3 regions of the Janthinobacterium sp. MP5059B genome follow, and region 1 is predicted to be linked to each of the others. Evidence: predicted binding sites of a transcription regulator. Region 1 holds the regulator's gene; each other region holds the start of a gene.

What was found. The regulator NrdR, encoded in region 1, represses ribonucleotide reductase genes. The targets are predictions, from matches to a motif close to CACNANATNTNGTG.
Region 2: the regulator NrdR is predicted to act here: its motif matches at 2,240-2,253, upstream of JAB1_RS04920 (ribonucleoside triphosphate reductase).
Region 3: the regulator NrdR is predicted to act here: its motif matches at 2,176-2,189, upstream of JAB1_RS20435 (ribonucleoside-diphosphate reductase subunit alpha).

Annotation. Positions count from the first base shown of each region.
Region 1 covers NZ_LRHX01000001.1:74,974-84,845, forward strand. The annotation lists gene tolA (cell envelope integrity protein TolA) at 1-148, opposite strand, end outside; gene JAB1_RS00380 (ExbD/TolR family protein) at 197-637, opposite strand; gene tolQ (protein TolQ) at 653-1,342, opposite strand; gene ybgC (tol-pal system-associated acyl-CoA thioesterase) at 1,390-1,791, opposite strand; ZMP/ZTP riboswitch at 2,107-2,231, shown strand; gene glyA (serine hydroxymethyltransferase) at 2,343-3,590, shown strand; gene nrdR (transcriptional regulator NrdR) at 3,897-4,358, shown strand; gene pilV (type IV pilus modification protein PilV) at 4,588-5,157, shown strand; gene JAB1_RS00410 (PilW family protein) at 5,154-6,131, shown strand; gene JAB1_RS00415 (pilus assembly protein) at 6,144-6,800, shown strand; gene JAB1_RS00420 (PilC/PilY family type IV pilus protein) at 6,797-9,872, shown strand, end outside.
Region 2 covers NZ_LRHX01000006.1:37,827-47,698, forward strand. The annotation lists gene JAB1_RS04910 (anaerobic ribonucleoside-triphosphate reductase activating protein) at 1-258, opposite strand, end outside; gene nrdD (anaerobic ribonucleoside-triphosphate reductase) at 248-448, opposite strand; gene JAB1_RS04920 (ribonucleoside triphosphate reductase) at 445-2,193, opposite strand; gene JAB1_RS04925 (hypothetical protein) at 2,317-2,727, opposite strand; gene JAB1_RS04930 (peptidase U32 family protein) at 2,893-3,927, shown strand; gene JAB1_RS04935 (U32 family peptidase) at 3,937-4,833, shown strand; gene JAB1_RS04940 (SCP2 sterol-binding domain-containing protein) at 4,854-5,381, shown strand; gene JAB1_RS04945 (heavy-metal-associated domain-containing protein) at 5,428-5,691, opposite strand; gene JAB1_RS04950 (transporter substrate-binding domain-containing protein) at 5,940-6,806, shown strand; gene aspT (aspartate-alanine antiporter) at 7,068-8,750, shown strand; gene aspT (aspartate-alanine antiporter) at 8,807-9,872, shown strand, end outside.
Region 3 covers NZ_LRHX01000016.1:737,051-746,922, reverse strand. The annotation lists gene ccsA (cytochrome c biogenesis protein CcsA) at 1-40, shown strand, start outside; gene JAB1_RS20450 (PP0621 family protein) at 37-297, shown strand; gene JAB1_RS20445 (sigma-54 dependent transcriptional regulator) at 409-1,473, shown strand; gene ampD (1,6-anhydro-N-acetylmuramyl-L-alanine amidase AmpD) at 1,451-2,062, shown strand; gene JAB1_RS20435 (ribonucleoside-diphosphate reductase subunit alpha) at 2,454-5,405, shown strand; gene JAB1_RS20430 (ribonucleotide-diphosphate reductase subunit beta) at 5,524-6,675, shown strand; gene JAB1_RS20425 (SDR family oxidoreductase) at 6,761-7,537, opposite strand; gene JAB1_RS20420 (nuclear transport factor 2 family protein) at 7,534-7,863, opposite strand; gene JAB1_RS20415 (LysR family transcriptional regulator) at 7,985-8,905, shown strand; gene JAB1_RS29985 (hypothetical protein) at 9,806-9,872, opposite strand, start outside.

The DNA of each region.
Region 1 (9,872 bases):
CCGTATTTTGCCAGTGTACGCCCACCCACAGGAAAAACAGCAGCCCAAGGTGCATCGCCAGCGCCAGGCCCAGCGAGGGCCAGCGGCTGCGTTCGCGCGGCACGCTGTAGGGCTTGCCGAGTACATGGTCGATTTGTTTGTTCTGCAAAGTCTAGTCTATCTAAAAACGGTCAAGTCTGGAAACAGGGTGCTGCGCTTACTTGGTGGCCAGGCCGACGCGGGTAATGCCCATCTTTTTCGCTTCCGAAATGAGCTGGATCACATCGTCGTACTTGCTTTCCTTGTCGCCCGCGATCATCACGGGATAGTCGGGATTACTTTCATGCAAACCGCGCAGCTTGCGCAGCAGGGCGTCGCGGTTCGGTTCCGTTTCCGGCGAAAGCTGTTCCTTGCCGATGACGCCGATCGACAGCGAACCATTCGGTTTCAGCACGATCTGAATATAGTCATCGGGCGGTTTGGCCGACTTTTCCGCGTTGGGCAAGTTCACCACGCTGGGATTGTTCGACGACGGCATCACCATGAAAATGATCAGCAGTACCAGCATCACGTCGATATACGGCACGACGTTGATCTCGGATTTGAACTTGCGGCCACGGCCACCGCGCATGCCGCCGCTATTGAATGAGGAACCCATGGACGCTGCTCCCTCTTAGCGCGACTGGCGCTGCAGGATGTTGGAGAATTCCTCGACGAAGCTTTCGAAGCGGATCGCCAGACGGTCGATGTCATGCGAAAAACGGTTGTAGGCGACGACGGCGGGAATGGCCGCGAACAGGCCGATGGCGGTGGCGATCAGCGCTTCGGCGATGCCGGGCGCGACGGCGGCCAGGGTGGCTTGCTGTACGTTGGCCAGGCCGCGGAAGGCGTTCATGATCCCCCAGACGGTGCCGAGCAGACCGATGTACGGCGAGACGGAGCCGACGGAAGCGAGGAAGGCCAGGTGCGATTCGAGCACGTCCATTTCACGCTGGAAGGCGGCGCGCATGGCGCGGCGTGCGCCGTCGAGCACGGCGCCCACGTCCAGCGCTTCGCGCGAACCGTAAGAAGCCTTGCCCTTGATGAATTCGCCCATGCCGGCATCAAAGATGCGGGCCAGCGCGCCGCTCTGGTCGCGGTTGCCGCTGGCGTTCTGGTGCAGCGCATGCAGGTTGCCGCCGGCCCAGAAGCTGCGTTCGAATTCGATGGTTTGCTTGCGCGCCTGGCGCACGGCAAACATCTTGCGGAAAATGTAGGTCCAGCTGGTCAGGGAAATCAGCAGCAGCAGGGCCATGATCAGTTGCACGATCAAATGGGCATTGGAGATGAGCGCGAGGAAAGAAAGATCTTGTGTAACGTTCATTGGCTGGCAGTCTGTTGGGTGAATTGTCCGGGAGTGGCGGGTAGGGCTCAGGCGGCGCGCATGCGGGCCGCGACTGCATCAGGCACGGCGCGCGGGCGCAGTGCCGAATCGACGCAGCCGATCTTGACGCGGGCCGTATTGAGCAGGCGGTCGCCGCACCAGGCTTGTTGCAGGAAAACGATGGAGGCGCGCCCCATTTTTTCTATGCTTAAGGTTAATCTTACCGTGTCATCGAGCCTGGCTGGCGCATGATAGTCGGCGTTGACGCTTTTGACAACGAACATTGCATCGTGCTGCTCCAGCAATTCCTGCTGGCCCACGTCGATGGCGCGCAGCCATTCGGTACGCGCGCGTTCGAAGAATTTCAGGTAATTTGCGTAATAGACGATGCCGCCGGCGTCGGTGTCTTCATAGTAGACACGTACGTTCCAGGTAAAGACTGAAGGCATGTTTATTGCGCCAGTAGTGAGATTGAGCAACATTTTACGCGATTTTTCTTCTTGTGACTGTGGGCGCTTGCTGGAAAGCCATGCAAAAGCTGCATATAAGTTGCACCGCAGCATTGTAAATCCGGCGTGTGCAATGGCAAGCTTCGTAACATACGCTTACATGCCATGGCCAGGTTTAAGTCCAGCTTAAAAGCCGCAGTCATGCCCCGGGGCAGCTTGTGGCCGCACCCTGGCTGGGGTGGCGCGCGGCGATTATAGCCGCACGGTTGCATTCCTTGCTCAATTTGGGCACTTAACTTACAATTTGGCTTCCATTACGTCTCACGTGACTGGCGAAAAGTCGGGCGATCTCCATGAATGGCGATCGGCAAACCGGCGAAAGGTGGGCATCCACCGGGAAACGTGAGATTTTTCATCAGCCGTTCGCCTGGGTAGCCACTATGGAAAAGCACGAAGAGGCTGCCTGTCCAATGTTGTTATTCACTTAACTCCGGCTCCCCTCATTCGATCCAACCTGCCAGTACAAGCACCCTCATACTTGGAGTTTTTACATGTTTGCAAAAGATCACAACCTCGCCAACGTCGATCCTGAATTGTTCGCCGTCATTCAAAAAGAGAATACGCGCCAGCACGACCACATCGAACTGATCGCGTCGGAGAACTACACGTCGCCAGCCGTAATGGAAGCGCAAGGCTCGCAGCTGACGAATAAATATGCCGAAGGCTACCCAGGCAAGCGCTACTACGGTGGCTGCGAATACGTCGACGTGGCCGAGCAACTGGCCATCGACCGCGTGAAACAGCTGTTCGGCGCCGAATGCGCGAACGTGCAGCCGAATTCCGGCTCGCAGGCGAACCAGGGCGTGTTCTTCGCCATGCTGAAACCAGGCGACCTGATCATGGGTATGTCGCTGGCCGAAGGCGGCCACCTGACCCACGGCATGCCGCTGAACATGTCCGGCAAATGGTTTGACGTCGTCTCCTACGGCTTGACGGCGGAAGAAGACATCGACTACGAGGCAATGGAGCGCCTGGCCCGCGAACGCAAACCGAAACTGATCATCGCTGGCGCATCGGCGTTCTCGAAAAAGATCGACTTCGAACGCTTCAGCAAGATCGCCAAGGAAGTTGGCGCGTATTTCATGGTCGACATGGCCCACTACGCCGGCCTGATCGCCGCCGGCCTGTACCCGAACCCGGTGCCGTTCGCCGACTTCGTCACCTCGACCACGCATAAATCCCTGCGCGGCCCGCGCGGCGGCATCATCCTGATGAAGGCCGAACACGAAAAAGCCATCAACTCGGCCATCTTCCCTGGCATCCAGGGCGGCCCGCTGATGCACGTGATCGCCGGCAAGGCCGTCGCCTTCAAGGAAGCGCTGAGCCCTGAATTCGTCGAATACCAGAAGCAAGTGATCAAGAACGCCGACGTGCTGGCGAAAACCCTGATCAAGCGCGGCCTGCGCATCGTGTCCGGCGGCACCGAATCGCACGTCATGCTGGTCGACCTGCGCGCCAAGAACCTGACGGGCAAGGAAGCCGAAGCCATCCTCGGTTCCGCGCACATCACCTGCAACAAGAACGGCATCCCGAACGACCCGCAAAAGCCATTCGTCACCTCGGGCATCCGCCTGGGCAGCCCGGCGATGACGACGCGCGGTTTCAAGGAAGCGCAAGCGGAAGAAGTGGGCAACCTGATCGCCGACGTGCTGGACAATCCGCATGACGCCGCCACCATCGAGCGCGTGAAAGCGGCCGTGAAAGTGCTGGCCGACGCGCACCCGGTATACGCAGCTTAAGAGCCTGTTCCGGTGAAGGAATACATCTACAGCAGACAGCCCCTCGGAAGCGGGTACTGCGTTGCTCGTTGTAGCATGGCTAGCCATGCGTCCTCCTCGCGCCTTGTCCGCGCGACCGATGAGCAATCTGCTGCAGACGCTCCTTACCGGAATAGTCGCTAATTATTTGTCCAGAATGTGTCATACGGAGTAAGATTCTGTATGACACATTCCAGTCGTGCCCAAGGGCGCCCGGAGTGATTCGGGCGCCCTTTGTACAAGGGCGGCGATTTCCCGTAATTATTACTATAAAGTTGTAGCCAGCCCATGAAATGTCCATTTTGCCAGCACGGCGACACCCAGGTTCTCGATACGCGCGTATCGGAGGAAGGGGATGCCATTCGGCGCCGCCGCCGCTGCGGCAAATGCGACAAGCGTTTTACCACGTACGAGCGCATTGAACTTATCATGCCGGCCGTCGTCAAAAAGAATGGCAGCCGGACGGAGTTCGCTGCGGATAAGTTGCGCGGCAGTTTGATGCTGGCCTTGCGCAAGCGTCCCGTCGCGGCCGCCTCCGTGGATACGGCCATCGCGTCCATCCAGGAAAAACTGTTGACCAGCGGCTTGCGCGAAGTCGATTCCGGCTATATCGGCGAACTCGTCATGCAAGAATTGAAGCGCCTGGACAAGATCGCCTACATCCGCTTCGCCTCCGTCTACAAGAACTTCGAAGACCTGGCCGAGTTCCAGGATGCGATTGCCGAAGTGGGACAGGCACGCAAGCCCTGACGTTCACTTCGCCGACAATGGGGCCGCTCATGTGCTCCGTTTTCACCACGCCAGCGTTCGCCTGGCAAGCGGCCTGAACAATTCAACGCTGTTCTTCTCACCTTATCGCCGTCCTGTTTGCGCTAGCGCAGATCCGTTTTTTTGCGCGCGCCTATCTTGTAGCTGGGCCGCCTGTTCTTGCGACTCTTTCTGCGGAAGGGAGTAGCGCATGCGCAATGGTGGTCGCACTATGTTTCTTGCGGGTGGCAGCAGCCTCGTCGAGGTGCTCGTGTCGCTGCTGCTGTTGGCACTGGGCCTGCTCGGTGCCAGCATCCTGCAACTGAACGCCCTGCGCGCGCGCCACGAGTCGGCGTTGTTGTCGGCGGGCGTGCAACTGGCCGCCGGCATGGCCGAGCGCATGCGCGCAAACAGCGTGCTCATGAATGGACCCGATGCGGGCAATCCCTACCTGAACGTGACGTACGCGGCGGCGGACGGCGCCGACGCTGGCGGCGGTGCGCCGGACTGCTTCGGTGCCGCCGCCTGCGGTGCGGCTGAACTGGCGCAATTCGATATCGCCGAATGGAAGCAACGGCTGCATGCGGCCTTGCCCGGCGCGCGTCTGCACATTTGCCGGGACCTCGCCGCGTGGGACGCCGCTGCCGAGGGTTTGCACTGGGCTTGCAGCGGCGGCAAGGGGGCGCCCATCGTCATCAAGCTGGGCTGGCGCGCCCGTCTGCCCGATGGCTCGTCCGCGGAGAATGCGGCAGGCGAGTCGCTGCCCAGGCTGGCATTCCAGCTGGGCGGAGGCGGGGCATGAACCGCGTGCCTGCCGCGTGGCGCCGGCATCGTGGCATGAGCCTGGTGGAATTGCTGGTGGCCCTGTCGCTCGGTGCGCTGTTGATGTTGGCGGCCAGTAGCGTGTTGCTGGCGGCCAGCGGCAGCTATGGCGACCAGTCCTCCAGCGCGCGGCTGGATGACAGCGGCCGCTATGCGCTCGATACCATCGCCCGCGCCGTGCGCCAGACGGCGTACGTGAACTGGGATAGCAGCGCCGCGCCCGTCGCCCATGCCGATGACGACAGCGCCAATGTGGCCGGACTCGACGCGCGCAGCCTGGGCAAGAACAGCGAAGGCATCAGCGGCGCGCTGCCCGGCGCCCTGCATGGCAGCGATGTGCTGGCCTTGCGCTATTACGGCGCTGGCAAGGAAGAGGGCGGCGACGGTTCCGTGCTCAATTGCGCGGGTTTTGGCGTGGGCGCCGCGCAAACGGAGGCGCAGCGGGGCTGGAGCATTTTCTATGTAGCGCAGGGTGCCGATGGCGAGGGGGAATTGCGCTGCAAATACCGTGGCGCGAACGGCTGGGGCGCGGACGCCATCATCCGCGGCGTCGACGGCTTCCAGGTGCTGTATGGCCTCGACACGGATACGCCGGCCGACGGCGTGGCGAACCGCTATGTCAACGCCAGCGCGCTCGACGCCTACGATGCGGCGCTGGTGCTGGTTGGCGCGGACGCGGCCGCGCGTCAGCGCGATTTTCACCGGCGCACGCACTGGAAGCGCGTGGCCAGCGTGCGCGTGGCGCTGCTATTGCATGGCGAGGCGGGCCAGGCGGACAATATGGCGGAACTGGGACCGGCGCAGTTCGATCTGTTCGGCAAGGCGTATGCCGAGGCGCACGGCGCCGGGGACACGGGCGTGCGCATCGCGCGCGAGTACTTGCCCGCCGCAACGCGCTCCCGGCTGCGGCAACTGGTTCAGACGAGCATCATGCTGCGCAACGGGCCGGCCTAGGCGGGCGGCGCGATGGCTGGCGCGGGCGTCCGCTGTTGCGTACCTTGTCGCGCACTTCGTGGGCGCTGCGGCGGCGCCACCCTCGTGTATGTGCTGTGCCTGCTGGTGATCATCTTGTTGCTGGGCATATCGGCGGCGCAGATGGCCTTGCAGGGCGAAAAGGCGGCACGGGGCGAGCGCGACAGGCAGATCGCGTTTCAGGCGGCGGAGGAGGTATTGGTGGATGCGCAGAACGATATCGAAGGCTTGCCCGGCGCACCGGGGCGCAGCAGCCTCTTCGCACCAGGCAGTGCGGCAGGGTTTGCGGACGGCTGCGGCGAAGGGGGAACACTGGGCCTGTGCCTGCCGGCAGCCCCGGGTGCGCAGGCACTCTGGCTGAGCACGGACCTGGGTGGTGACGAAGGGGGCAGCCGCACCGTGCCGTACGGCCAGTTTACGGGCGCCGCCATGCAGACGGGGCAGGGTTTCCTGCCGTCGCGCCGGCCCCGCTACCTCATCGAATTGCTGCCGTTTCATCCGCCCGGCGCGCAGGCCACGGCAGTGGCAGGCGGCCTGGCCACGGAAAGCTATGTGTACCGTATCACGGCCATCGGTTTTGGCGCGCAGGAAAGCACGCAAGTCGTGCTGCAAAGCTATTACCGCAAGCAGGCGGCTGGAGCGGGGCCATGAGGGCTTTGCCGTCCGCTTTCTCGTCCGCGCTGCGCTGCTCCGGCTGGGCCTGGCTGCTGGGGGCTGGCCTGATTTGCAGTAGTGTCCTTGCCGCCGCTCCCCCGGTGGCGCTGGCGCGGGCCGACGCGGGCTTGCACGGCGCCAGGGTGCCGCCGAATCTGCTGCTCAACCTGTCCCTTACGCACGCGGCCGCCGCTGCCGCATATGGCGGCGACTATGCGCCGCAGCGCGAGTACCTCGGTTACTTCCATGCCCGCATGTGCTACAGCTATCCGTATCGCAGCAAGGACGGCGTCATGCTGCCGGACTTGCGCGTAGCGACCGCTTACTTCTCCGTGCTGAAACCGGCCGATGCGCTGCACGGCTGCGGCGGAGACAGTTTCAGCGGCAACTTTCTCAACTGGGCCAGTGCCAGCATGCTCGACATCGTGCGCTATGCCCTGACGGGCGGCGACCGCGTCATCGACGAGGTGCGCAAGACGGTGCTGCAGCGCGCCTATTTGCCCGATGCCGACAGCCCCATCGACTTTTTTGCCCACCCCGTTTTTTTCCCGCGCAAGGTCTTGCAGACTGGCGTGGCGGCGGCGACACCATTTGCGTTGTCGCAACTGGCCATCGTTTCTTGCCGTAATCGCCTGTTGTTCGGCGACGCCAGTTTGCCTCCGGGCGACAATTGCGACGCGCCTGGGGCCGCCGCCACGCACGGCGTGTTCCTCGCGCGCGTGCGCGTGTGCGACGCTGATGAGGGGCCGCTGCGCGACGACTTGTGCCTGGCGTATGGCAAGAACTACAAGCCGGTGGGCACCGTGCAGCGCCATGGCGGCAGGGTGCGCGTGGGCGTGTTTGGCCATTTGAATGGCCTGCCTGCAAGCGCTGGCGCCGTGTATGGCGGCGTGCTGCGCGCGCCGCTGGCCCACGTGGGACAGCAGCGCTGGATGGCGCCCGACTTTATGCCGCAAGACAATACCGGCGCCGAGTGGCATCCCGCCACTGGCGTGTATGCGGTTCAAACTGGGGCCCAAGGCGCGAGCCCTGGCGGCGGGGTGACCGCTTACATCAATGGCCTGGGCCGCGGCAACGCCGGGCATCCCGGCGTGTACGCCAGCGCGGCGCCGCTGGCTGAATTGCTGTACGAATCGCTGCGCTATCTGCAGGGGCGGCAAGCGAGCGCCGTCGTGCCACCCGCTACGGTACCGCCTGCCATCGACGACGGCTGGCCGGTCGTGACGCAATGGAGCGACCCGCAAACGGCCAGTTGCCAGCGTCACATCGTTGTCAGTTTCGGCGATGCGGGCATGGCGGGCGACCGCTACGTGCCCGGCAACGTTCCGGCGACTCCCGCATCAAACGGCGACCGCGCCCGCGCGCCGGACAGTTTTGCGCCGCCCCCGTTCGATGCCATGGCCTGGACGCATGCGGTGGGCAGCCTGGAAAGCGGTGGGGCGCAAGGCAATCCCGCGCCACGGCCCGAACTGGCGGCACTGGAATTGCTGGCCGAGGGGGCGGGCGGCGCCAGCTACCATGCGGCAGGACTGGCCTACTGGTCGCATGTGCAGGCCCTGCGTCCCGGCGGCAAGAGCGACGGCATGGCGAAGGTCGAGCACTATGCGGGCGACTTGCGCCAGGGCGACCCGGCCGGCGAATCGGCCGCCACTCCCACCGCTACGCCCTTGTTATTGGCGGCCAAGTATGGCGGCTTTCTCGATGCTAATGGCGATGCCAACCCCTTCAAAAGTGCGGCTGGCAGCGCGCTGAGCGAGTGGAGCCTGGATGGCCGCTGGCCCGCCCATTACCTGCCCGGCAGCGACCCGGCCGCCCTGATCGGGGGACTGCGCGCAGCCTTTGCGGCCGCCGACAAGGGCAGCTTGCCGGCGACGCTCGCCGGGCCGGCCCTGATGGCGCTGGCCAGCGGCACGGAAGAGGCATACTGGTTCCAGACGCAGATGCGCCTGGCCGATGGCAGCATGACCTTGTCGCGCACCGCATTTGCCCTAGGGGGCGATGGCGCACTGCTTCCCGGCAAGCCATGGTGGCGCACGGGCGGGCAGGAGCAGGTCGCGCCAGATGGAACGCCGGCGGCCTTGCGTCCCGTCTACACGCTCGACGCCAAGGACACCCTGATGCCGCTGGCCTGGAAGCGGCTCGATACGGAGCAGCGCGGCGCATTCGACGGCGGCGATGGACGAGGCGAAGAGCGCCTGGCGTATCTGCTGGGCCAGCGCACGCACGAGGTGGGCCAGCCGGGCGGCTTCCTGCGCCGCCGCACAGGCAGCCTGGGCGCGGCGCCGCATGGCAATTTGCTGTACGTGGGCGCGCCGGGGCTGGGCATGCCGGGGGCAGGCTATGGCTTGCACCGCAAGGCGCTGCTGCAGCGGCGCAAAATGCTGTACCTGGGCGCCAACGACGGCTTGCTGCATGCTTACGATGCGCGCACGGGCAGCGAATTGTTTGCCTATCTGCCGCAAGCGCTGCTGCACCTTGCGCCAGCCGCTGCGAGTACTCACTACAGCCCCGGCCCGCTGCTCGATGGTGCGGCGGCCACGGCGGAAGTGCTGGCGCTGGGGCATTGGAAGACGGTACTGGTATCGGGCATGGGCGGCGGGGCGCAAGGCGTGTTTGCGCTCGACATCACGGATCCGGCCCGCTTCGCGCAAGACGGAGCGCTGTGGGAGTTTACGGACCGTGACGACAGGCTCATGGGCAACGTGCGCGCGCCGCCCAGCTTTGCCCGCATCAACATGGGCGGCAAGGAGGGCGCGCCAGCCTACCGCGATTTTGCCATCGTCGCCAGCGGCTACAACAACCATGTGGATGATGGCAAGGACACGACGGCGCCCGCATCGGCCGCCGCCATTTTCCTGCTGGCGCTGGACAAGGCGCCCGGCACGCCCTGGGTGTTGGGAAGTAATTACTTCCGCCTCAAGGTGCCTGTGGCCAGCGGTGGTGGTGGCGATGGCGGCCATGACACTGATGCGGGCGCGAACGCGGGCGCTGACGCCATGCCCCACGCGCTGGGTCCGCCCGTCGTGGTGCCGGGCGGCGACGGCGCGCTGGCTTATCTATATGCGGGCG
Region 2 (9,872 bases), on a different contig from region 1:
CCGCCCCAGCGCCGGGTCCATGCACGCTTCGCCGCCGCTGAAGACGACGGCGTCGACCAGGCCGATGCGCCGGCGCAGCCAGGTCAACACGTCTCGCCAGGGCATGGCGCCTTCCGGCGTGCGCGCCTGCAGGTGAGGATTGTGGCAATAGCCGCAACGCCAGGGGCAGCCCTGCACGAACACCACGGCCGCCAGCTTGCCAGGATAGTCGGTGGCGGAAAAGGGCGTCAGGCCGCCCACTTTCAAATCAACCGCCATGGCAGGCGGGCAGGCCAACCCGGGCGCTCGCTTCCGTAAAGTACTGGCGCTCGTGGAATTCGCCCTGTTTGCCGATGTTGAACGAGGCGACGGGGCGGTGATAGCCCATCACGCGGGTCCAGATTTCGCAGCGCTGGCGTTCGGTGTCGAGCAGGGTGATGGCGGGAGTGAAGTCGGGACGTGCGTTCATGGCGTTTCCTTGAGTGGGTGAGCGAGATCGGACTGCTTGCGCGCGATCAGTTCCGCGTCGCAGGTGGGGCAGAATTCATGTTTGCCGGCCAGGTAGCCGTGGCGCGGGCAGATGGAAAACGTGGGCGTGACCGTGATGTAGGGCAGCGAGAAGCGGCTCAGGGCGCGTTTCACCAGCTCGCGGCAGGCATTCGCGTCCGACAGCGCTTCCGTCATGTACAGGTGCAGTACCGTGCCGCCCGTGTACTTGCGCTGCAGCGCGTCCTGCAATTCCAGCGCCTCGAACGGGTCGTCCGTATGGCCGACGGGCAGCTGCGACGAATTCGTGTAGTACGGGTTGTCGACCGTGCCCGCCTGCAGGATGGCGGGATAGCGCTTGCGGTCTTCGCGGGCGAAGCGGTAGGTCGTGCCTTCGGCCGGCGTCGCTTCCAGGTTGTACATATGGCCCGTCTCTTCCTGGAATTGCACCATGCGGGCGCGCACGTGGTCGAGCAGGCGCACGGCCAGCGCATGGCCCTCGGGACTCGTGATGTCATGGGCGTCGCCGCTGAAATTGCGGATCATTTCGTTGATGCCGTTCACGCCCAGGGTGGAGAAGTGGTTGCGCAGGGTGCCAAGGTAGCGCTTCGTGTAGGGGAACAGGCCTTGCTGCATCAGTTCCTCGATGGTGCGGCGCTTGATTTCCAGGCTCGTCTTGCCCAGTTCCAGCAGGCGGTCCAGGTCCGCCATCAGGGCTGGCTCGTCGCCGCGCCATCGGTGGCCCAGGCGCGCGCAGTTGATCGTCACCACGCCCAGGGAACCCGTCTGCTCGGCGGAACCGAACAGGCCGTTGCCCCGTTTCAGCAGTTCGCGCAAGTCCAGCTGTAAGCGGCAGCACATGGAGCGGATCATGTTCGGCTTGAGTTCCGAATTGATGAAGTTCTGGAAGTAGGGCAGGCCGTAGCGGGCCGTCATCTCGAACAGGCGTTCCGCGTTTTCGCTATGCCAGTCGAAATCCTCGGTGATGTTATAGGTGGGGATGGGGAAGGTGAAGACTCTGCCCTTGGCATCGCCCGCCATCATGATCTCGATGTAGGCGCGGTTGATCATGTCCATCTCCACCTGCAGCTCGCCATAGCTGAAGTCCATCTCCTGGCCGGCGATGACGGGAATCTGCTCGCGCAGGTCGTCCGGGCAGACCCAGTCGAAGGTGAGGTTGGTAAACGGCGTCTGCGTGCCCCAGCGCGATGGCACGTTGAGGTTGAAGATCAGCTCCTGCATGTACTGGCGCACGTCTTCGTAGCGCAGGCTGTCCTTGCGGATGTAGGGCGCCATGTAGGTGTCGAAGGAGCTGAACGCCTGCGCGCCGGCCCACTCGTTTTGCAGGGTGCCGAGAAAATTGACGATCTGGCCGATGGCGCTCGACATGTGCTTGGGCGGACCGGATTCGATCTTGCCCGGTACGCCATTCAAGCCTTCGTGCAGCAGGGTGCGCAGCGACCAGCCGGCGCAATAGCCGGCCAGCATGTCGAGGTCGTGGATGTGCAGCGCCGCTTCGCGGTGCGCCGCGCCCACTTCCGGCGGATACACCTGGTCCAGCCAGTAGTTGGCGATGACCTTGCCCGACACGTTGAGTATCAGGCCGCCCAGCGAGTAGCCCTGGTTGGCGTTGGCGTTGACGCGCCAGTCGCGCCGCTCCAGGTATTCATTGATGGACGCGGCGACATCGACCTGGCCGCGTGTGGGGGAAACTGCATTTGTCGTCATGAAACCTCCAATAAACACAACATGCGGTGTTTTTATGGAGATTAATCACTAAATATAGTGGCGTCAAAGGGCGCGTGCAGTTGCGTGACGAATCCTTGATGCAGGTGAAAAAAGCGTCCCCGTTTACTTTTTCGCGCGGCCCTGGCGCAGGATGAAGCAGCTCAGGCCAAAGTACGCGGCGGCGCAGACGGCGATGCTGATGGCGGAGGCGGGCAGCACGTGCGTCCAGATTTCCAGCGGCGAGAAGGTGCTCCAGCTGGCGACGCGGATATCGAAGGTGACGTAGTTCGCCAGCAGCCAGTAGACGGCCAGCAGGCCCGTGCTGATGGCGATCTGGCGCGGCACCGGCATGGCGCGGCGCGCGAAGACGGCTTGCAGGAACAGCAGCAGCACGCCCGGATACGCGCCCAGTATCTCGGGCGACAGGATGGAGAGCTTTTCTTCGACATAGCCGTCGGCGGGCGCGGCCCACTGCACTTGCAGCACGGTGAGGAACAGGGTGAGCAGGAAGATCAGCAGCGGTTTGCGGGGCATGGCGGGCAATCGAAGAGGGAGAAAAGTGGGGCATTTTACAGCCAGGTCAAGCAAGTTGAACGCGCGCCAGCCATGCATGCATTCCTTCACCTGCGTCAAGGACTGGGCAGCATGGGCGGGGCTATAGTCTGCACCCTGAGCCGATACAGGACTGTGAATATCATGATGCTTGAATCAACCACCGCCACCCGCGTGGCCGGACCGCTGGAACTGGTCTGCCCCGCCGGCAGCCTGCCCGCCTTGAAAGCAGCCGTCGACAATGGCGCCGACACCGTTTACCTGGGCTTTCGCGACGCCACCAATGCGCGCAATTTCGCCGGCCTCAATTTCGACGAGAAGGCCATCGCCGAGGGCGTGCGCTACGCCCACCAATATGGGCGCAAGGTGCTGCTGGCGCTGAATACCTATCCACAGCCGCACAACTGGGCCGTGTGGCGCAGCGCCATCGACCGCGCCGCGCAGGCCGGCATCGACGCCATGATCGTGGCCGATCCGGGCCTGATGGCGTATGCGAGCGAGCATCACCCGCAGCTGCGCCTGCACCTGTCCGTGCAGGGCTCGGCCACCAACTACGAAGCCATCAATTTTTACCATGAGCACTTCGGCATCGCCCGCGCCGTGCTGCCGCGCGTGCTGTCGATGGCGCAGGTGGAGCAACTGATCGCCAAGACGGAAGTCGAGATCGAGGTCTTCGGCTTCGGCTCCCTGTGCGTGATGGTCGAAGGGCGCTGCGCGCTGTCGTCGTATGCGACGGGCGAGGCTCCGAATACTCATGGCGTGTGCTCGCCGGCGAAATCCGTGCGTTGGCTGGAAACGCCGAACGGCCTCGAATCGCGCCTGAACGGCGTGCTGATCGACCGCTATGCGCCCGGCGAAAACGCCAGCTATCCCACCCTGTGCAAGGGCCGTTTCGAAGTCAATGACGAAGAGTATTACGCCATCGAGGAGCCGGCCAGCCTGAATACCCTGGCGCTGCTGCCGCAACTGATCGCCATGGGCGTGCGGGCCGTGAAGATCGAAGGACGCCAGCGCAGCCCCGCCTACGTGGCGCAGGTGACGCGCGTGTGGCGCGAGGCGATCGACGCCTGCCGCGAAGGCAATGCGCGCTACGCCGTCAAGCCGGGCTGGATGGCGGCCATGGACAAGCTGGCCGAAGGCCAGCAGCACACATTAGGTGCTTACCACAGATCTTGGAAATAGAGGATGAACATGCTGAAGCTTTCACTGGGCCCCTTGCTGTACTACTGGCCGCGCGCCACCGTCTTCGAGTTTTACCAGCAGATCGCCGGCACCGCCGTCGATATCGTGTACTTGGGCGAAACCGTCTGCTCGCGCCGGCATGAGGTGCGCCTGGCCGACTGGCTCGATATCGCCGACATGCTGGCCGCCGCCGGCAAGGAAGTGGTGCTGTCGACGCAGGCGCTGATCGAGGCGGGCGCCGAACTGGCGACCCTGCGCCGCATCACGGGCAATGGCCGCTACGGCGTCGAGGCCAACGACATGGGCGCCGTGCACTGCATGGAAAAGGGTACGTCCTTCGTCGCCGGTCCCCATTTGAACCTGTTCAATGGCCCCAGCCTGCAATTGCTGGCGCGCCTGGGTGCGCGGCGCTGGGTGATGCCGCTGGAAATGGGGCAGACGGCGCTGGCCGAGATGCAGCGCCAGAAGCCGGAAGGGCTGGAGACGGAAGTCTTCGCCTACGGCCGCATGCCGCTGGCGTTTTCCGCGCGCTGCTTCACGGCGCGCAACCGCAACCTGCCGAAGGACGATTGCGGCTACAGCTGCCTGGAAGAGCCGGACGGCCTGCTGCTGCGCACGCGCGACGAAGTGCCATTCCTGGTACTGAATGGCACGCAGACGCAGTCGGCGCTGGTCTACAACCTGGTGCGAGAACTCGACGCCATGCGCGACATGGGCGTGGCGGTGGCGCGCATCAGCCCGCAAGCCATGCATACGGAACAAGTCATCGCCATCTTCGACCGCGCCCGCCGTGGCCAGGTCAGCGGCATCGGCGCTCAGGCCCAGCTGGCGGCCTGCCAGCCGGCCGGCGCCTGCGACGGCTACTGGCATGGCCAGCCCGGCATGGAACAGCACGCCGCACATTGAACGCATCGAAAGGAAGCACCATGCAAGATCAACTGGAAAGATTGCCGATCCCGGCCAAGCCTCCCATGAGCAAGCCCGCCGTGTCGTACCGCTTGCCGGAACCGCTGGCCGAATTGCTGTCCAAGCTGCCCCCGTATCCCGCCTCCTGGCTGTTCGTGCAAGGCTTGAACCGCCTGCTGGCGCCGCAATTGCCCGACGACGTGCGGCGCAGCCTGGAAGGGCGCAGCCTGCGCTTGCGGCTGCTGGACGCGGGCATTGCCTTCGATTTCGAGTGGCAGGGCACGGTGTTCGTGGCCGAGCGCTATGTCGACGTGCCGGACCTGTGCATCGCGGCCAGCGTGCATGATTTGATGCTGCTGGCGCGGCGCCACGAAGATCCGGACACCCTGTTCTTCAGCCGCCGTTTGAGCCTGGAAGGCGATACGGAACTGGGCTTGCTGTTCAAGAATACGCTCGACGCCATCGAGTTGCCGCCGTTCGACTTGCAGGCGCTGGGACCGCGCCGCGTGCTGGCGCATCTGCGCGACCGGGGCGCGCGCGAAGGCTGAGCGGGAAAAGGGAGGGCAGGCGGGGAGGGCAGGCGCTCAGTGGCGCTCAGTGGCGGCAGTGGCCGCAAGCGCCGCTGCACGATGCCAGCTGTTCTTCATCCGTCGCTTCGCCCATGAAGCCGGCGTCGTTGACGGCGGCCAGCAGGCGTTCCTGCGTGGCCAGACGTTCGTCGAACTGCACCGTGGCGCCGTGCCGCGCCAGCGAGACGCACACGGTGCTCACGCCCGTGACGGCTTCGAGCGCGCCCGTCAGCCTGTCGGCGCAGCCTTCGTGATCCATCCCGATAATATTCAAGCGCGCTGTCTGCATGTGTTCCTCTTGTTTTTCAAATAAAAAAACAGCGTAGGCGAGGGGCACGCATGCCGTCCAGAGCAGCACGCAAGATTTATTTCCTATTTGCGGTTTTGTTGATCTGGATTAACTCCAGCCTCTCTGCTGCAGTCTGAAACTGCTGTTGTTTTGTACACAGTTGCCGTATTCCAGTCGACAAGCGTGCTCTGCTGCGCGATACTGTCATTCTGATAAGAACGCTATGAATGCGCTGGAAAGGAGGGGCCATGCGGCGCCGCCCCCTGCTCAAGCTTGCCGCCCTGTGGCCGTTGGGCGCGGCCATCGGCGCGGTGCCGCCGCTGCCGCTCGTGTATCCGCGCCATCAGGCGCTCGATGATCCGCAGCAAGGCTATGTGACGGCCTTGCTGCAGCAGGCGCTGGCCCGTTCGGGCCAGGCCTATGCCTTGCGCCGTTCCGCACTGCGCATGGTGCAGACGCGCGCGATGCAGGAAATCGCCATGGCGTCCGGCAGCGTCGATGTCGTCTGGGCGATGACGAGCCGCGCGCGCGAAACGCAATTGTTGCCAGTGCGCATCCCCATCGACCGCGGCCTCATCGGCTGGAGAGTGGCATTGATCCAGGCGCGCCGGCCGCAACTGCTGCGCGATGTGCGCAGCATTGCCGCCCTGGCGCGATTGTCTGCCGGGCAGATGCGCGACTGGCCCGACTCCGCTATCCTGCAGGCGAATGGCTTGCGCCTCGATACGTCGAGCACCTATGAAGGCCTGTTCCAGCAACTGGCGGCGGGGCGCATCGATTACTTTCCCCGTTCCGTGATCGAGGCGCAAAGCGAGCTGGCCAGCCACGCGCAATTGCCGCTGGCGCTGGACACTCACCTGGTCATCCGCTACCCGGCCGCGCTGTACTTTTTTGTCGGCAAGCACCGGCCGGAACTGGCGCGCCACATTGAAACGGGACTGGAAAGCATGCTTGCCGACGGCAGTTTCGCGCAGCTGTTCCAGCGCCATTTTGGCCGCCTCGCGCAGGGCCTGAATCTGTCCCGGCGCCACGTGCTGGAGCTGGCCAATTCCGACTTACCGGAAGAGACACCGCTGGCGCGCAAGGCACTTTGGTATCGTCCAAGACATTACTAATAGTTTTGTTGATCGATGTCAAACAAGTGCTTCAATCGTGCGCAGGATGTTTGATGAAAAGCAAAGCAAGTTCAACAGAACACCTGTTGACACTTGTAAAATTTTCACCGAACATAATTCCTCGTAACAACATTTCTCCGGCGCAAGCGTTTATCGCAAGTGCCGTGCAGGATCCGTGCGCCCGTTCAACAGCCAGCTGCCGTCAGCCGCCGAACGCTCTGTTCTCTTGTAACCATCCGTTATCTTTTCGAAGGTTTTTCCATGCTCGATTCGATCACGTCCATATTGCACCAGGTGCCGGAACTAGCCCTGTTCCTGGCGCTGGGGCTAGGCTACGCGGTAGGGCAGATACGCTTCGGCCCGATCCAGCTGGGCGGCGTGTGCGGCACCCTGATCGCCGCGCTGCTGATCGGCCAGCTGGGCATCACCCTGGACGCCAGCGTCAAGAACGTCTTCTTCATGCTGTTCATCTTTGCCCTCGGCTATGCGGGCGGTCCCCAGTTCTTTGCCAACCTGAATGCCAAGGGTTTGCGATTGGGGCTGCTGTGCCTGATCGAAGTGGTGGTGGTGCTGGCGCTGGTGCTGCTGGCCACGCGTTTCCTGGGCCTGGACCAGGGTACGGCGGCCGGCATGATGGCGGGCGCGGCCACGGAATCGGCCGTCGTCGGCACGGCCACGGACGCCATCTCGAAACTGGCGCTGCCGGCCGCTCGCATCGCCGAGCTGCAGGCCAACGTCGTCACCGCCTATTCCATCACGTATATCTTCGGCCTGATCGCCATCGTCATCGTCACCAGCCAGATATTTCCGCTGTTGTTGCGCGTCAACCTGCGCGAGGAAGCCGATAAATTGTGGGAAAAGATGGGCGGCGCGCAGACCGATGGCGACGGCGTGCAGGCGACGCCGGAAATGGTGGGCCGCGCCTACCGCATCAGCCGTGGCGCGGGACGCCGTCTCGATGCCTTGCAGCATATTTTTGCGGGCCGCGCCAGCATCACGCGCGTGCGCCGGCACGGCAAGGTATTGCCCTTGGAACCGGAACTGCGCCTGCGCAACAACGACGAAGTGCTGGTGATCGGCCACCGTCCCGCGCTGGTGGCGGCCGAAGCCATCCTGGGCGAGGAATTTGCCGACACGACGGGCTTGAACATGGCTGTCTCGGCCGTCGAAGTGCTCCTGCAGCAAGCATCGCTGGTCGGCCAGCCCTTGCGCCAGCTGGCCTTGCCGTCCGGCGTGCACGTGGCGGCCGTCGTTCGTGGCGAACACAGCATGCCGCCGCTGCCTGATCTTTCCTTGCAGCGCGACGACGTGCTGCGCCTGTACGGCACGACGGAAGGGCGCGAGCTGAACACGGCGCTGGCCGCCATCGGCAAGCGCGTGCCCACGGGCGACCGCAGCAATATCGTCTACGCCAGCATCGGCATCGTGCTGGGCGTGTATATCGGCGGCTTCTCCGCCAAGCTGGGCGGCATCCCGTTTTCGCTGGGCACGGGCGGCGGCGCCTTGCTGACGGGCCTCGTGTTCGGCTGGTACCAGGCGCGCAAGCCGGGCATGCAGGGCATCCCGCCCAGCGCGCTCGACATGATGAAGGATATCGGCCTGGCCACCTTCATCGCCTGCGTGGGTCTGGCGTCGGGGCCGCAGGCGATCGATCTGATCCGCCAGTACGGGCTGTCGTTGCCGCTGATGGGTGTATTGATCGCCGTCATCCCCGCCTCGCTGTCCTTGCTGGTGGGGCACTTTTTCCTCAAGCTGGAAGCGCCCGTGCTGCTGGGCGCCATCGCCGGCCAGCAGTGCAGTACGCCGGCTTTGTCCGCCGTGCAGAACGCGGCCGGCAATTCCACGCCCTTGCTGGGTTACACGATTACGTATGCCATCTCGAACGTGGTGCTGCCCCTGCTGGGGCCGCTCATCGTGGCCTTGGCCGGCTCCGTCCACGCATGAGCAGCCGGCAAGGGCACACGCAGTAAAGAATTCCTTCAACACGAAAGGCGGTCCGCATGGAATGGTTGCATGAGTTATTCAAGAAGTCGCCCGAAATTGCCTTGTTTCTCTCCCTGGCAGTGGGTTACTACATCGGCAAGATCAAGTTCGGCTCGTTCCAGCTGGGCGGGGTAGCCGGTTCACTGCTGGTGGCGGTACTCGTCAGCCAGGTGGGCGTCGCCATCGATCCCGGCGTCAAGTCGGTGCTGTTTGCCCTGTTCATCTACGCGGTTGGCTATGAAAGCGGGCCGCAATTCTTCAATTCGCTGGGGCGCCAGTCCGTGCGCGAAATCATCCTGGCCGTCGTGCTGGCCGTGACGGCGCTGCTGACGGTGGTCATCCTGGCCAAGGTGTTTGGCCTGGACAAGGGCCTGGCAGCGGGCGTGGCGGCGGGCGGCTTGACGCAGTCGGCCATCATCGGCACGGCCGGCGACGCGATCACCAAGCTGGGCCTGGCGGCCGACGAGGTGGCCCGCTTGCAGGGCAACGTGGCCGTCGGCTATGCCGTGACGTATGTGTTCGGCTCGTTTGGCGCCATCATTGTCTGCGTCAACATCTTGCCAAAGCTCATGGGTCGCACCATCCGCGAAGATGCGATCAAGGCGGAAACGGCGCTGCAAGCGGGTGTGCAAGTGCTGGGGCCGGGCCAGACGCCGGCCGCGCCTGACTTGATCGGCCGCATCTACGACGTGGGCCCCGGTGCCGGCCGCTCCGTGGCGGACATCGAAAGCGCCAATCCGAACACGGCCATCACCATCGAGCGCGTGAAACGCAATGGCCAGATCATCGACGTCAGCCCGGACCTGGTGCTGGCGGCCGACGATATCGTGCTGCTGGTGGGCCGCCGCGAAGCCATGCTCAGCGTCTCTTCCCAGCTGGGCAAGGAATTGCTTGCCGTCGAAGGCATGGAACTGGTGATGCAGCGCCGCGACATGGTGCTGACCAACAAGGCTTATCACAACAAGACGGTGGGCGAAATCCGCAGCGCCACGGCGCCTGGCGTGCGCCACGGCATCTTTGTCGTGCAGCTGAGCCGCATGGGCAAGATTCTCCCCATGCAGGCGGAAACCGTCGTGCAGACGG
Region 3 (9,872 bases), on a different contig from region 1:
TTTTGTACTGGAAGTGGTTTTACACCGAGGATTCGCATGACACGTGTTTTATTCTGGCTGGCGCTGGTATTCCTGGTGCTGTTTGCTATCCGCAGCAAGATCCGGAGCATGCAGCAACGGGCCCGCGCGCATCAGCAACAGCAGCCGAATCCGTTTGCGCCGCCGGGCCGGCCGCAGGAATTGCCTGATGCCGAACTGATGCTGTGCTGCGCCCATTGCGGCGTGTACTACCCGGCCTCCGAAAACGTGCAGGCCAGGGGCCACGATTACTGCAGCCACGCGCACGCCACCTTGTAAGGGCGTGCCGGCGCGCGTTGCTCATCCGTATCGTAACGGCCTCCGGCATCCGTCCGGTGTAGCATCTGCAGCAGGCGGTTCGTCGCCGCCATTGCAGAAAGGCGCGCTCCCATGTCCCGTCCCAGCCCCAGTCCGCAGACCGCCGCCGGCATGCCGCCGGCGCCGCAACTGAGCGGCAACTCGCTGCCCATGCAGGCACTGCGCGCGCAGATCGGCCGCATCGCCCGCTGTGGCGCGCCGGTGGCCATCCGCGGCGAATCGGGCACGGGCAAGGAACTGGCGGCGCGCGCCATCCATGCGCAGGGCGCGCGCGCCAGCTTCCCGTTTATCGCCGTCAACTGTGGCGCCATTCCCGAAGCGCTGATGGAAGCGGAATTCTTCGGCTGCCGCCCGGGCGCCTATACGGGCGCGCTGCACGAACGCCAGGGCTTGTTCCAGGCAGCCCACGGTGGCAGCTTGCTGCTCGACGAAGTCGACGACCTGCCGCTGGCCATGCAGGTGAAACTGTTGCGCGTGCTGCAGGAGCGCCGCGTGCGCAAGCTGGGCGGCAGTACTGACGAGGCAGTCGACGTGCGCATTCTGTGCGCCAGCCAGCATGGCCTGGGGCGCGGCGTGGCGGCCGGGACGTTTCGCCAGGACCTGTTTTACCGCCTGAATGTGATCGAGCTGGCACTGCCGCCGCTGCGCGAACGGCGCGGCGATCTGCAGGTATTATGTGAGGTGATCCTCGCGCGCCTGTCGCCGCGCCGGGCCGTGAGCCTGGCGCCGCCCGTGCTGGCGGCCCTGGCCGCGTATGTGTTTCCCGGCAATGTGCGCGAACTGGAAAACGTGCTGGAGCGGGCGCTGGCCTTTGCCGACGGCGGCGTGATCGCGCTCGAGGGGCTGGCCTTGCCGCCGGCGACGGGCAGCATGCCGTCGCGGGCGCCGCCGGCCTTGCCGGAGCGGCAACTGTGCCTGCCCGGCATGGCGGCGTATGGCGTGCCCCCCGTCTTGCCGCTGGACATGTATTTGCGCCAGGCCGAGCGCGACATGATCATGCTGGCGCTGGTGCAGGCGCGCTACCACCGCGCACGGGCGGCGCGCCAGCTGGGCCTGAGCGTGCGCCAGTTGCGTTACCGCATGCAGAAATTGACGATACAGGAAGCCCTATTTGATGAGCGCATGGACGATAGATGAAGACGGCTGGTGCGATGGCGCGCTGCGCTATGACTCCCAATACTACGATGCGCGACCGGACGGCGCGCAAGTCGATTTGCTGGTGATCCATAACATCAGCTTGCCGGGCGGCCACTTTGGCGGACCGCATGTGTCGGACTTGTTTACGGGCCGGGTAGATTATAATGCCGATCCTTCTTTCGCCGAGCTGCGTGGCTTGCAAGTCTCGGCGCACTTTTTTGTGCGGCGCGATGGTGCGTTGCTGCAATATGTTTCTGCTGATAAACGTGCCTGGCATGCCGGCGCGTCCACCTTCGAGGGACGTCCGCAGTGCAATGGCTATTCCATCGGTATCGAAATGGAAGGCGCGGACGATGTGCCCTTCCAGCGGCGGCAATACCATGTCCTGGCGGCGCTGACGGTGGCGCTGGCGGCGCGCTACGGGCTGTCCCAGGTGCGCGGCCACGAGCATATCGCGCCGGGAAGGAAGACGGATCCGGGACCGTTTTTTGACTGGCATTTTTACCAAGAATGCTGGCTGGAAACCTTGCGCGGGCAGCCTGCGTTAGCGCTTACTTCGCGGGGATTGGGCTTTCCATCCATGCCCTGAAAAGTCAACCGAAATCGTATAAGAAAAGACAAAAAATTACGCTGGCGGATGCCGGAAAACTATTGCATCACCCTTCGATGGGTACTACAATTAGTGCAGAAGTTGGATGTAAAGACTATATCTAGTGCCATCACAGACGTTTTCAGAATTATTGTCAAAGCTATCCGGATTGCTGATAAAGCACTGGAACTGGCGGTTTATCACCCTTGATCGTGTTTCGCGCCAGCCGGGCAGTGCGGTGTGGCGAGATGGATACTGACCTGTTTTATGCACTATGAATTTACTATTTAGCAACAAATACCTGAAGAAACCCTGACCATCGGGCGTTCTATTCAACAACACACGCGGCAGCAAAACTGCAGGCTGACTTTAGCTGACAACGGGAGCTTCAATGCAATCACCACAAGATATTTCCATCCATCCAACGCCAGTATCGCCAGCGCCAGGCGCGGCCAACAGTGTGGCGAGCACGGGCGCGGCATTGGGCGACTATCGCATCATCCGCCGCAACGGCGCGGTGGTGGCATTTGAGCCTTCGAAGATCGCCATCGCCATGACCAAGGCGTTTTTGGCCGTTAACGGCGGCCAGGGCGCAGCCTCGGCACGCATCCGCGAACTGGTGGAACAACTGACCGACGGCGTCGTCGCCGCGCTGGTGCGCCGCCATCCGGGTGGCGGCACCTTCCATATCGAAGACGTGCAAGACCAGGTGGAACTGTCGCTGATGCGTTCGGGCGAACACGACGTGGCGCGTGCCTACGTGCTGTACCGCGCCAAGCACATGGAAGAGCGCCGCCTGCAGAAGGAAGCGCAAGGCGCCTCCGCGCAAGTCACCGCGCCCCAGCTGAACGTCACCGACAACGGCGTGCGCCGCCTGCTGGACATGCAGGAAGTGCGCGACCTGATCAACGCCGCCTGCGCCGGCCTGGAAAAGCACGTCGATGCCGACGCCATCCTGGCTGAAACAGTGAAAAACCTGTACGACGGCGTGCCCGTCGAAGAGCTGCACAAGTCGGCCATTCTGGCGGCGCGCGCGCTGATGGAAAAAGACCCGGCCTACAGCCAGGTCACGGCCCGCATCCTGCTGCACACGGTGCGCAAGGAAGTGTTCGGCAAGGAAGTGCCGCAAGCGGCCGCTGCCGCCGAATACCTGACGTATTTCCCGCAATACATCGCCAAGGGCATCGCCGCCGAGCTGCTGAACCCGGTACTCGCCAGCTTCGACCTGGAACGTCTGGCCAAAGCCATCGTGGCCGACCGCGACTTGCAATTCGGCTACATCGGCCTGCAAACCCTGTATGACCGCTACTTCCTGCACATCCAGGACGTGCGCATCGAAATGCCGCAGGCGTTCTACATGCGCGTGGCCATGGGCCTGGCGCTGAACGAGGCGGACCGCGAAGCGCGCGCCATCGAGTTCTACAGCCTGCTGTCCTCGTTCGACTTCATGAGCTCGACGCCGACCCTGTTCAACTCGGGCACCCTGCGCTCGCAGCTGTCGTCGTGCTACCTGAGCACCGTCTCGGATGACCTGGAAGGCATCTACGACGCCATCAAGGACAACGCGCTGCTGGCCAAGTTTGCCGGCGGCCTGGGTAACGACTGGACGCCAGTGCGCGCCCTGGGCGCCCACATCAAGGGCACCAACGGCAAGTCGCAAGGCGTGGTGCCGTTCCTGAAAGTGGTGAATGACACGGCCGTGGCAGTCAACCAGGGCGGCAAGCGCAAGGGCGCCGTTTGCGCCTACCTGGAAACCTGGCACATGGATATCGAGGAATTCCTCGACCTGCGCAAGAACACGGGCGACGACCGCCGCCGCACGCATGACATGAACACGGCGAACTGGATTCCCGACATGTTCATGAAGCGCGTCATGGAAAAAGGCGAATGGACCCTGTTCTCGCCGTCGGACACGCCAGACTTGCACGACAAGGTCGGCAAGGCTTTTGAACAGGCTTACGTGGGCTACGAAGCCAAGGCCGCCGCCGGCGAAATCCGCGTATTCAAGAAGATCGCCGCGCTGGACCTGTGGCGCAAGATGCTGTCGATGTTGTTTGAAACGGGCCACCCATGGATCACGTTCAAGGACCCTTGCAACATCCGCAGCCCGCAGTCGCACGTCGGCGTCGTCCACAGCTCGAACCTGTGCACGGAAATCACCCTGAACACCAGCAGCGATGAAATCGCCGTCTGCAACCTCGGTTCCGTGAACATGCCGGCGCACATGAAGGAAGGCAAGCTCGATCACGTCAAGCTGGCCAAGACCGTGCGTACCGCCATGCGCATGCTCGACAACGTCATCGACATCAATTACTACGCCGTCGACAAGGCGCGCAATTCGAACATGCGCCACCGTCCGGTCGGCATGGGCGTGATGGGCTTCCAGGACTGCCTGCACATGATGCGCATCCCGTTCGCCTCGGACGCCGCCGTGTCGTTTGCCGACACCTCGATGGAAGCCGTCTGCTACTACGCCTACCTGGCGTCGACGGAACTGGCCGAAGAGCGCGGCCGCTATGAATCGTATGCCGGTTCGCTGTGGGACCGTGGCATCCTGCCGCAAGACTCGGTCAAACTGCTGGCCGAAGAGCGCGGCGGTTACCTGGAAGTCGATTCCTCGTCGGCCATGGACTGGACCCCGGTGCGCGAACGCATCGCCAAGTTCGGCATGCGCAACTCGAACTGCGTGGCGATCGCCCCGACGGCGACGATTTCGAACATCATCGGCGTCTCGGCCTGTATCGAGCCGACATTCCAGAACCTGTACGTGAAATCGAACCTGTCGGGCGAATTCACCGAGATCAACGGCTACCTGGTGCGCGACCTGAAGGCGCGCGACCTGTGGGATGAAGTCATGATCTCCGACCTGAAGTACTTCGACGGCTCGCTGGTGAAGATCGACCGCATCCCGCAAGACCTGCGCGATATCTATGCCACGGCCTTCGAAGTGTCGCCAAGCTGGCTGGTGGAAGCGGCTTCGCGTCGCCAGAAGTGGATCGACCAGGCCCAGTCGCTGAACATCTACATGGCTGGCGCATCGGGCAAGAAACTGGACGAAACCTACAAGCTGGCATGGCTGCGTGGCCTGAAAACCACCTACTACCTGCGTACCATCGCCGCTACCCACATGGAGAAATCGACCTCCAAGACGGGCGCCCTGAACGCCGTGGCAGTCGATGGCGGCATGTCGGCCAGCGCGCAAAGTGCCCAGGCAGCCGTCGTGGCGGCAGCAGCAGTGGCTGTGGCGCCGGTAGTGGCAGCGGCAGCGGACGACGCCGATGGCGAAGCCTGCTACCTGCGTCCGGGTGACGATGGCTTTGAGGAATGCGAAGCCTGCCAGTAAGATTTTAGTTGTCAGCCCGGCACGGCCGGGCTGATTCAATGTTGTCAATGTCCGCATTGTCCGATACAACGGGCCTGTTGCGGATCGCCGGCTCGCCGGCATGGAAAGGAAGAAGAATATGTCGTTGTCTTGGGATGATGAAACCACGTCGGCAGCTGTGCCGCGTCCGGCGCAGCAAGCGCCACTGGGAAATACCGAATTGAACCTGCCGGCAGGTGCTGAGCCGTCCGAAGCGAACGCCGAGCAAGTGGCGCGCCGCGTGAATGCCGACGACAAGCGCATCATCAACGGCAAGACGGACGTCAACCAGCTGGTGCCGTTCAAGTACAAATGGGCGTGGGACAAATACCTGGCCGGCTGCGCCAACCACTGGATGCCGCAGGAAGTGAACATGCAGCGCGATATCGAGCTGTGGAAGAACCCGAACGGCCTGACGGACGACGAGCGCCGCCTGGTCAAGCGCAACCTGGGCTTCTTCGTGACGGCCGACTCGCTGGCCGCCAACAACATCGTGCTGGGCACCTACCGCCACATCACGGCGCCGGAATGCCGCCAGTACCTGCTGCGCCAGGCGTTCGAGGAAGCGATCCACACGCACGCCTACCAGTACATCGTCGAATCGCTGGGTCTGGACGAAGGCGAGATCTTCAACGCCTACAACGAAGTCAAGTCGATCCGCGACAAGGATGAATTCCTGATCCCGTTCATCAACACCCTGACCGATCCGGCGTTCACGACCGGCACGGTGGAAAACGACCAGAAGCTGCTGAAGTCCCTGATCGTCTTTGCCTGCCTGATGGAAGGCCTGTTCTTCTACGTCGGCTTCACGCAGATCCTGGCGCTGGGCCGCCAGAACAAGATGATGGGCGCTGCCGAGCAGTACCAGTACATCCTGCGCGATGAATCGATGCATTGCAACTTTGGCATCGACCTGATCAACACGATCAAGATGGAAAACCCGCAGCTGTGGACAGCCGCCTTCCGCGAAGAGATCAAGGACCTGTTCATGAAGGCCGTGGAACTGGAATACGCGTACGCGGAAGACACCATGCCGCGCGGCGTGCTGGGTCTGAATGCGCCGATGTTCAAGGGCTATCTGCGCTTCATCGCCAACCGCCGCGCGCAGCAGATCGGCATCGAGCCGCTGTTCGCCCAGGAGGAAAATCCATTCCCGTGGATGAGCGAGATGATCGACATGAAGAAGGAACGCAACTTCTTCGAGACGCGCGTGACGGAATACCAGACCGGCGGCGCGCTGAACTGGGAATAAGCCAGCCGATAGCGTTACCAGTCATGTCACAAAGGCCTCGCGGATGCGGGGCCTTTTGCCATGTGGAGCGCTTGTTGCAGCGGACTTAGACGGTCGGGATGGTGCCGCCGTCGATCACATACTCGGCGCCGTGGATCGACGCGGCGCGGTCCGAGGCCAGAAAGGCAACCAGTTCGGCCACTTCTTCCGGCTTGCCCGGGCGGCCGATGGGAATGCCGCCCAGCGTCTGCATCAGCTTCTGGCGGGCCGCATCTTCGGTGATGCCGGCGTGGCCGGCCCAGCGCCGTATCATCGCGTGGGCCGCCGTGGTTTCGATGAAACCCGGCGAGACGGTATTGATGCGGATGCCCTGCGGGCCGAATTCCTTCGACAATCCCTTGCTGTAGTTGCTCAGCGCAGCTTTGGCGGCCGCATACGCCAGCGTCGACTCGTACAGCGGCAGGCTGCGCTGGATCGACGAGATGTGGATGATCACCCCGTATTGGCGTGCCACCATCGCCGGCAGCAGGGCGCGGTCGAGGCGCACGGCGGCAAGCAGGTTGCCATCGAGCGCATCTTGCCAGGCATCGTCGTCCAGGGCCAGCGCGCCGCCGCCCGCAGCCGTCGAACCGCCCACGTTATTGATCAGGATATCGACCCCGCCCAGGCTGGCCAGCGCTTCCCGGATCAGCGTGTCGGTTCCCGCGCGGGTACGCAGGTCGGCCGCGATGAAATGCACGCCGGCCGGCAAGCTGCCGCCGGCGGCGCGCGCCGTGGTCGCCACGCGCGCGCCGCGCTCGAGCATCAGTTTCAGCGTCGCCTTGCCCATGCCCTTGGTGCCGCCCGTGATCAGCACGCGCTTGTCCTTGAAATCGGTATTCATGCGCTGATCTCCAGGGTCTGGATGCGGTTGCTGGCGAGCGTGAAGGCAAAGCGCAGCTCCAGCGGGCTGCCGGGGAAATTGCCACTGACGCTGCCGGTGACCACGCAGCGTGCGCCCCGGGTGTCGGCCGAGGTGGGGCTGATGGTGGCGCCGTACTGCTTGCTGCCAGCTTCCTTCCAGGCCTTGATGGCGGCATGGCCCGCGTGCGCATGGCCGTCGTCATGCACGACGCCATCGGCTGCGAAGCACTGCGCCACGGCGTCGCTATCGTGATGGTTTTCGGCGGTAAAGTAGTCGCCGACGATTGCCGGTATGAGGAGAGACATGGTGCTTCCTTTGGGGGAGAGGTAGGGAGCGACCATCATATGGCGTTCAATTGCAGAGAAATAGTATGGCAACGGTGATAGGCTTTAAACTTCAGGTTCATTATTGACTGCGTGAGCGCGCATGAAAAATAACTCTCTCGATGGTATCCGTACCTTTCTCGCGGTCGCCGAGCGCAAAAGTTTCAGCGCCGCGGCACTGCAGCTTGGCGTGACGGTGACGGCCGTCAGCAAGGCGGTCAAGGTGATGGAGCGCCAGCATGGCGTGCTGCTCTTCAAGCGCAATACGCGCAATGTCGCCTTCACCGAAGCCGGCGCGGGCCTGTACGCCAGCCTGGCCGGCGCTACCCGGCAGATCGATGACGCCTTCGCCGCGCTGACCATGTTTCGCGACCGGCCCGCTGGCCATCTGCGGCTGACGGTGCCGCGCGCGCTGGGCGCGCTGGTCATGCGCGCATTGATACCGCGTTTTCGCAGCAGCTATCCTGACGTGACCATCGACCTGTCGCTCGACGATGGCGCGGTCGATCTGCTGGCGCACGGTTACGACGCCGGCATCCGCCTGGGACAGTCCGTGGAGCAGGATATGGTGGCGGTGCGCCTGACGGGGGACTTGCGCTGGTCCGTGGTTGGCGCGCCCGGCTACTTCGAGCGGAAAGGGCAGCCGCTGATCCCGGAAGACCTGGTGCGCCACGACACGCTGGCCTACCGCTTCCACACTTCCGGCGCCTTGCACCGCTGGCGCTTCGTGCGCGATGGCGAGGAATTTCTGGTGGAAACCGGCGCGCCCCTGGTCGTCAACGACACCACGCTGATCGCCGATTTCGCCCGCTCGGGTCTGGGCCTGGCGTATATGCCGGACGTGGAAATCGAAGGTGACCTGGCAAGCGGCAGCTTGCTGCGGGTGCTTGAAAACTACGTGCCGCCGACGAGTGGATTGTTCCTGTATTTTCCTGCCCGTACCCAGAGCCAGCCCAAACTGCGCGCCTTCATCGATACTGCGCTGACCCTCTCCCGGCTCGCGTCGTCCAATGACGCGCGCTAGCCTGGCCTGTTTTTATCCAGCCCGCCGCCATCGTTCTGGAGACAGGCTGCGGCATCGCATGCCGCTTTTTGTTAGCCGCTTTTTCGTGGCGCGCAGCGGCGCGGCGGCGCATGTGCATCGCATGCGACGGCACAGAAAAGTGCGGCCATTTTTTCGCCGCATGACGCGCGCCGCGACGCATTTTTTTGACGGCGCCAATGCGCGCGAGACAGCTAGTAAATATCGTTTCCGGACACGCTGGCGGCGGCATTTGGCGCGCGATTGTGCGATAGCACGCGTAACGTGCAAAAAAGCGGGCGAAAACGTGTCGTGCCGGTTGCGCATTGACAAGGTTTTCGTGTACTTTATGAGATTGCAAATGCGAGCGTTAGAATGCGGGGTTTTTTAACCAGCGCGGTAGCGAAAAAACCTCGCAAAACAGGGATACAGATTTACACGGATATGCACAAAACCACACCGTTTTCGTCTGCCGCCGTGCCCGAATTTTTTCAGGCATGGCGGTTTTTTATTTGACGCATCGGTGTTGTAGCGAGCGCGATGCGAGGAGCGAAAAAACGCACGGCATCGAAAACGAATGACCGAATTCAGACTTTGCCACCAGCTGCGAGATAAAGCAGGGTGGCACCGACGATGGCTGAAGTGCTGCAAACGTGAGGAGTTGCAGCAGTTCAGCTGGTGCCGAATTCATTAGCGCAAACGACCGTTTGCGCCGATGAATAATTCGCCTGGCCTATCCCTGTGGTGGGTCGGACGGGTTTAAATCTTGTAGCTTAAATTTCTCATCTCAGATGAAGGAGAGACAAATGGCAACAGCCGCTAAGAAATCAGAAGTAAAGAAACCAGCCGCCAAGGCTGCTCCTGCCGCGAAGAAGCCGGCAGCCGCAGCAAAGACGGTTGCCGCTAAACCAGCTGCCAAAGCAGCAGCGAAACCAGCCGCAAAACCAGCCGCAAAACCAGCCGCCAAAGC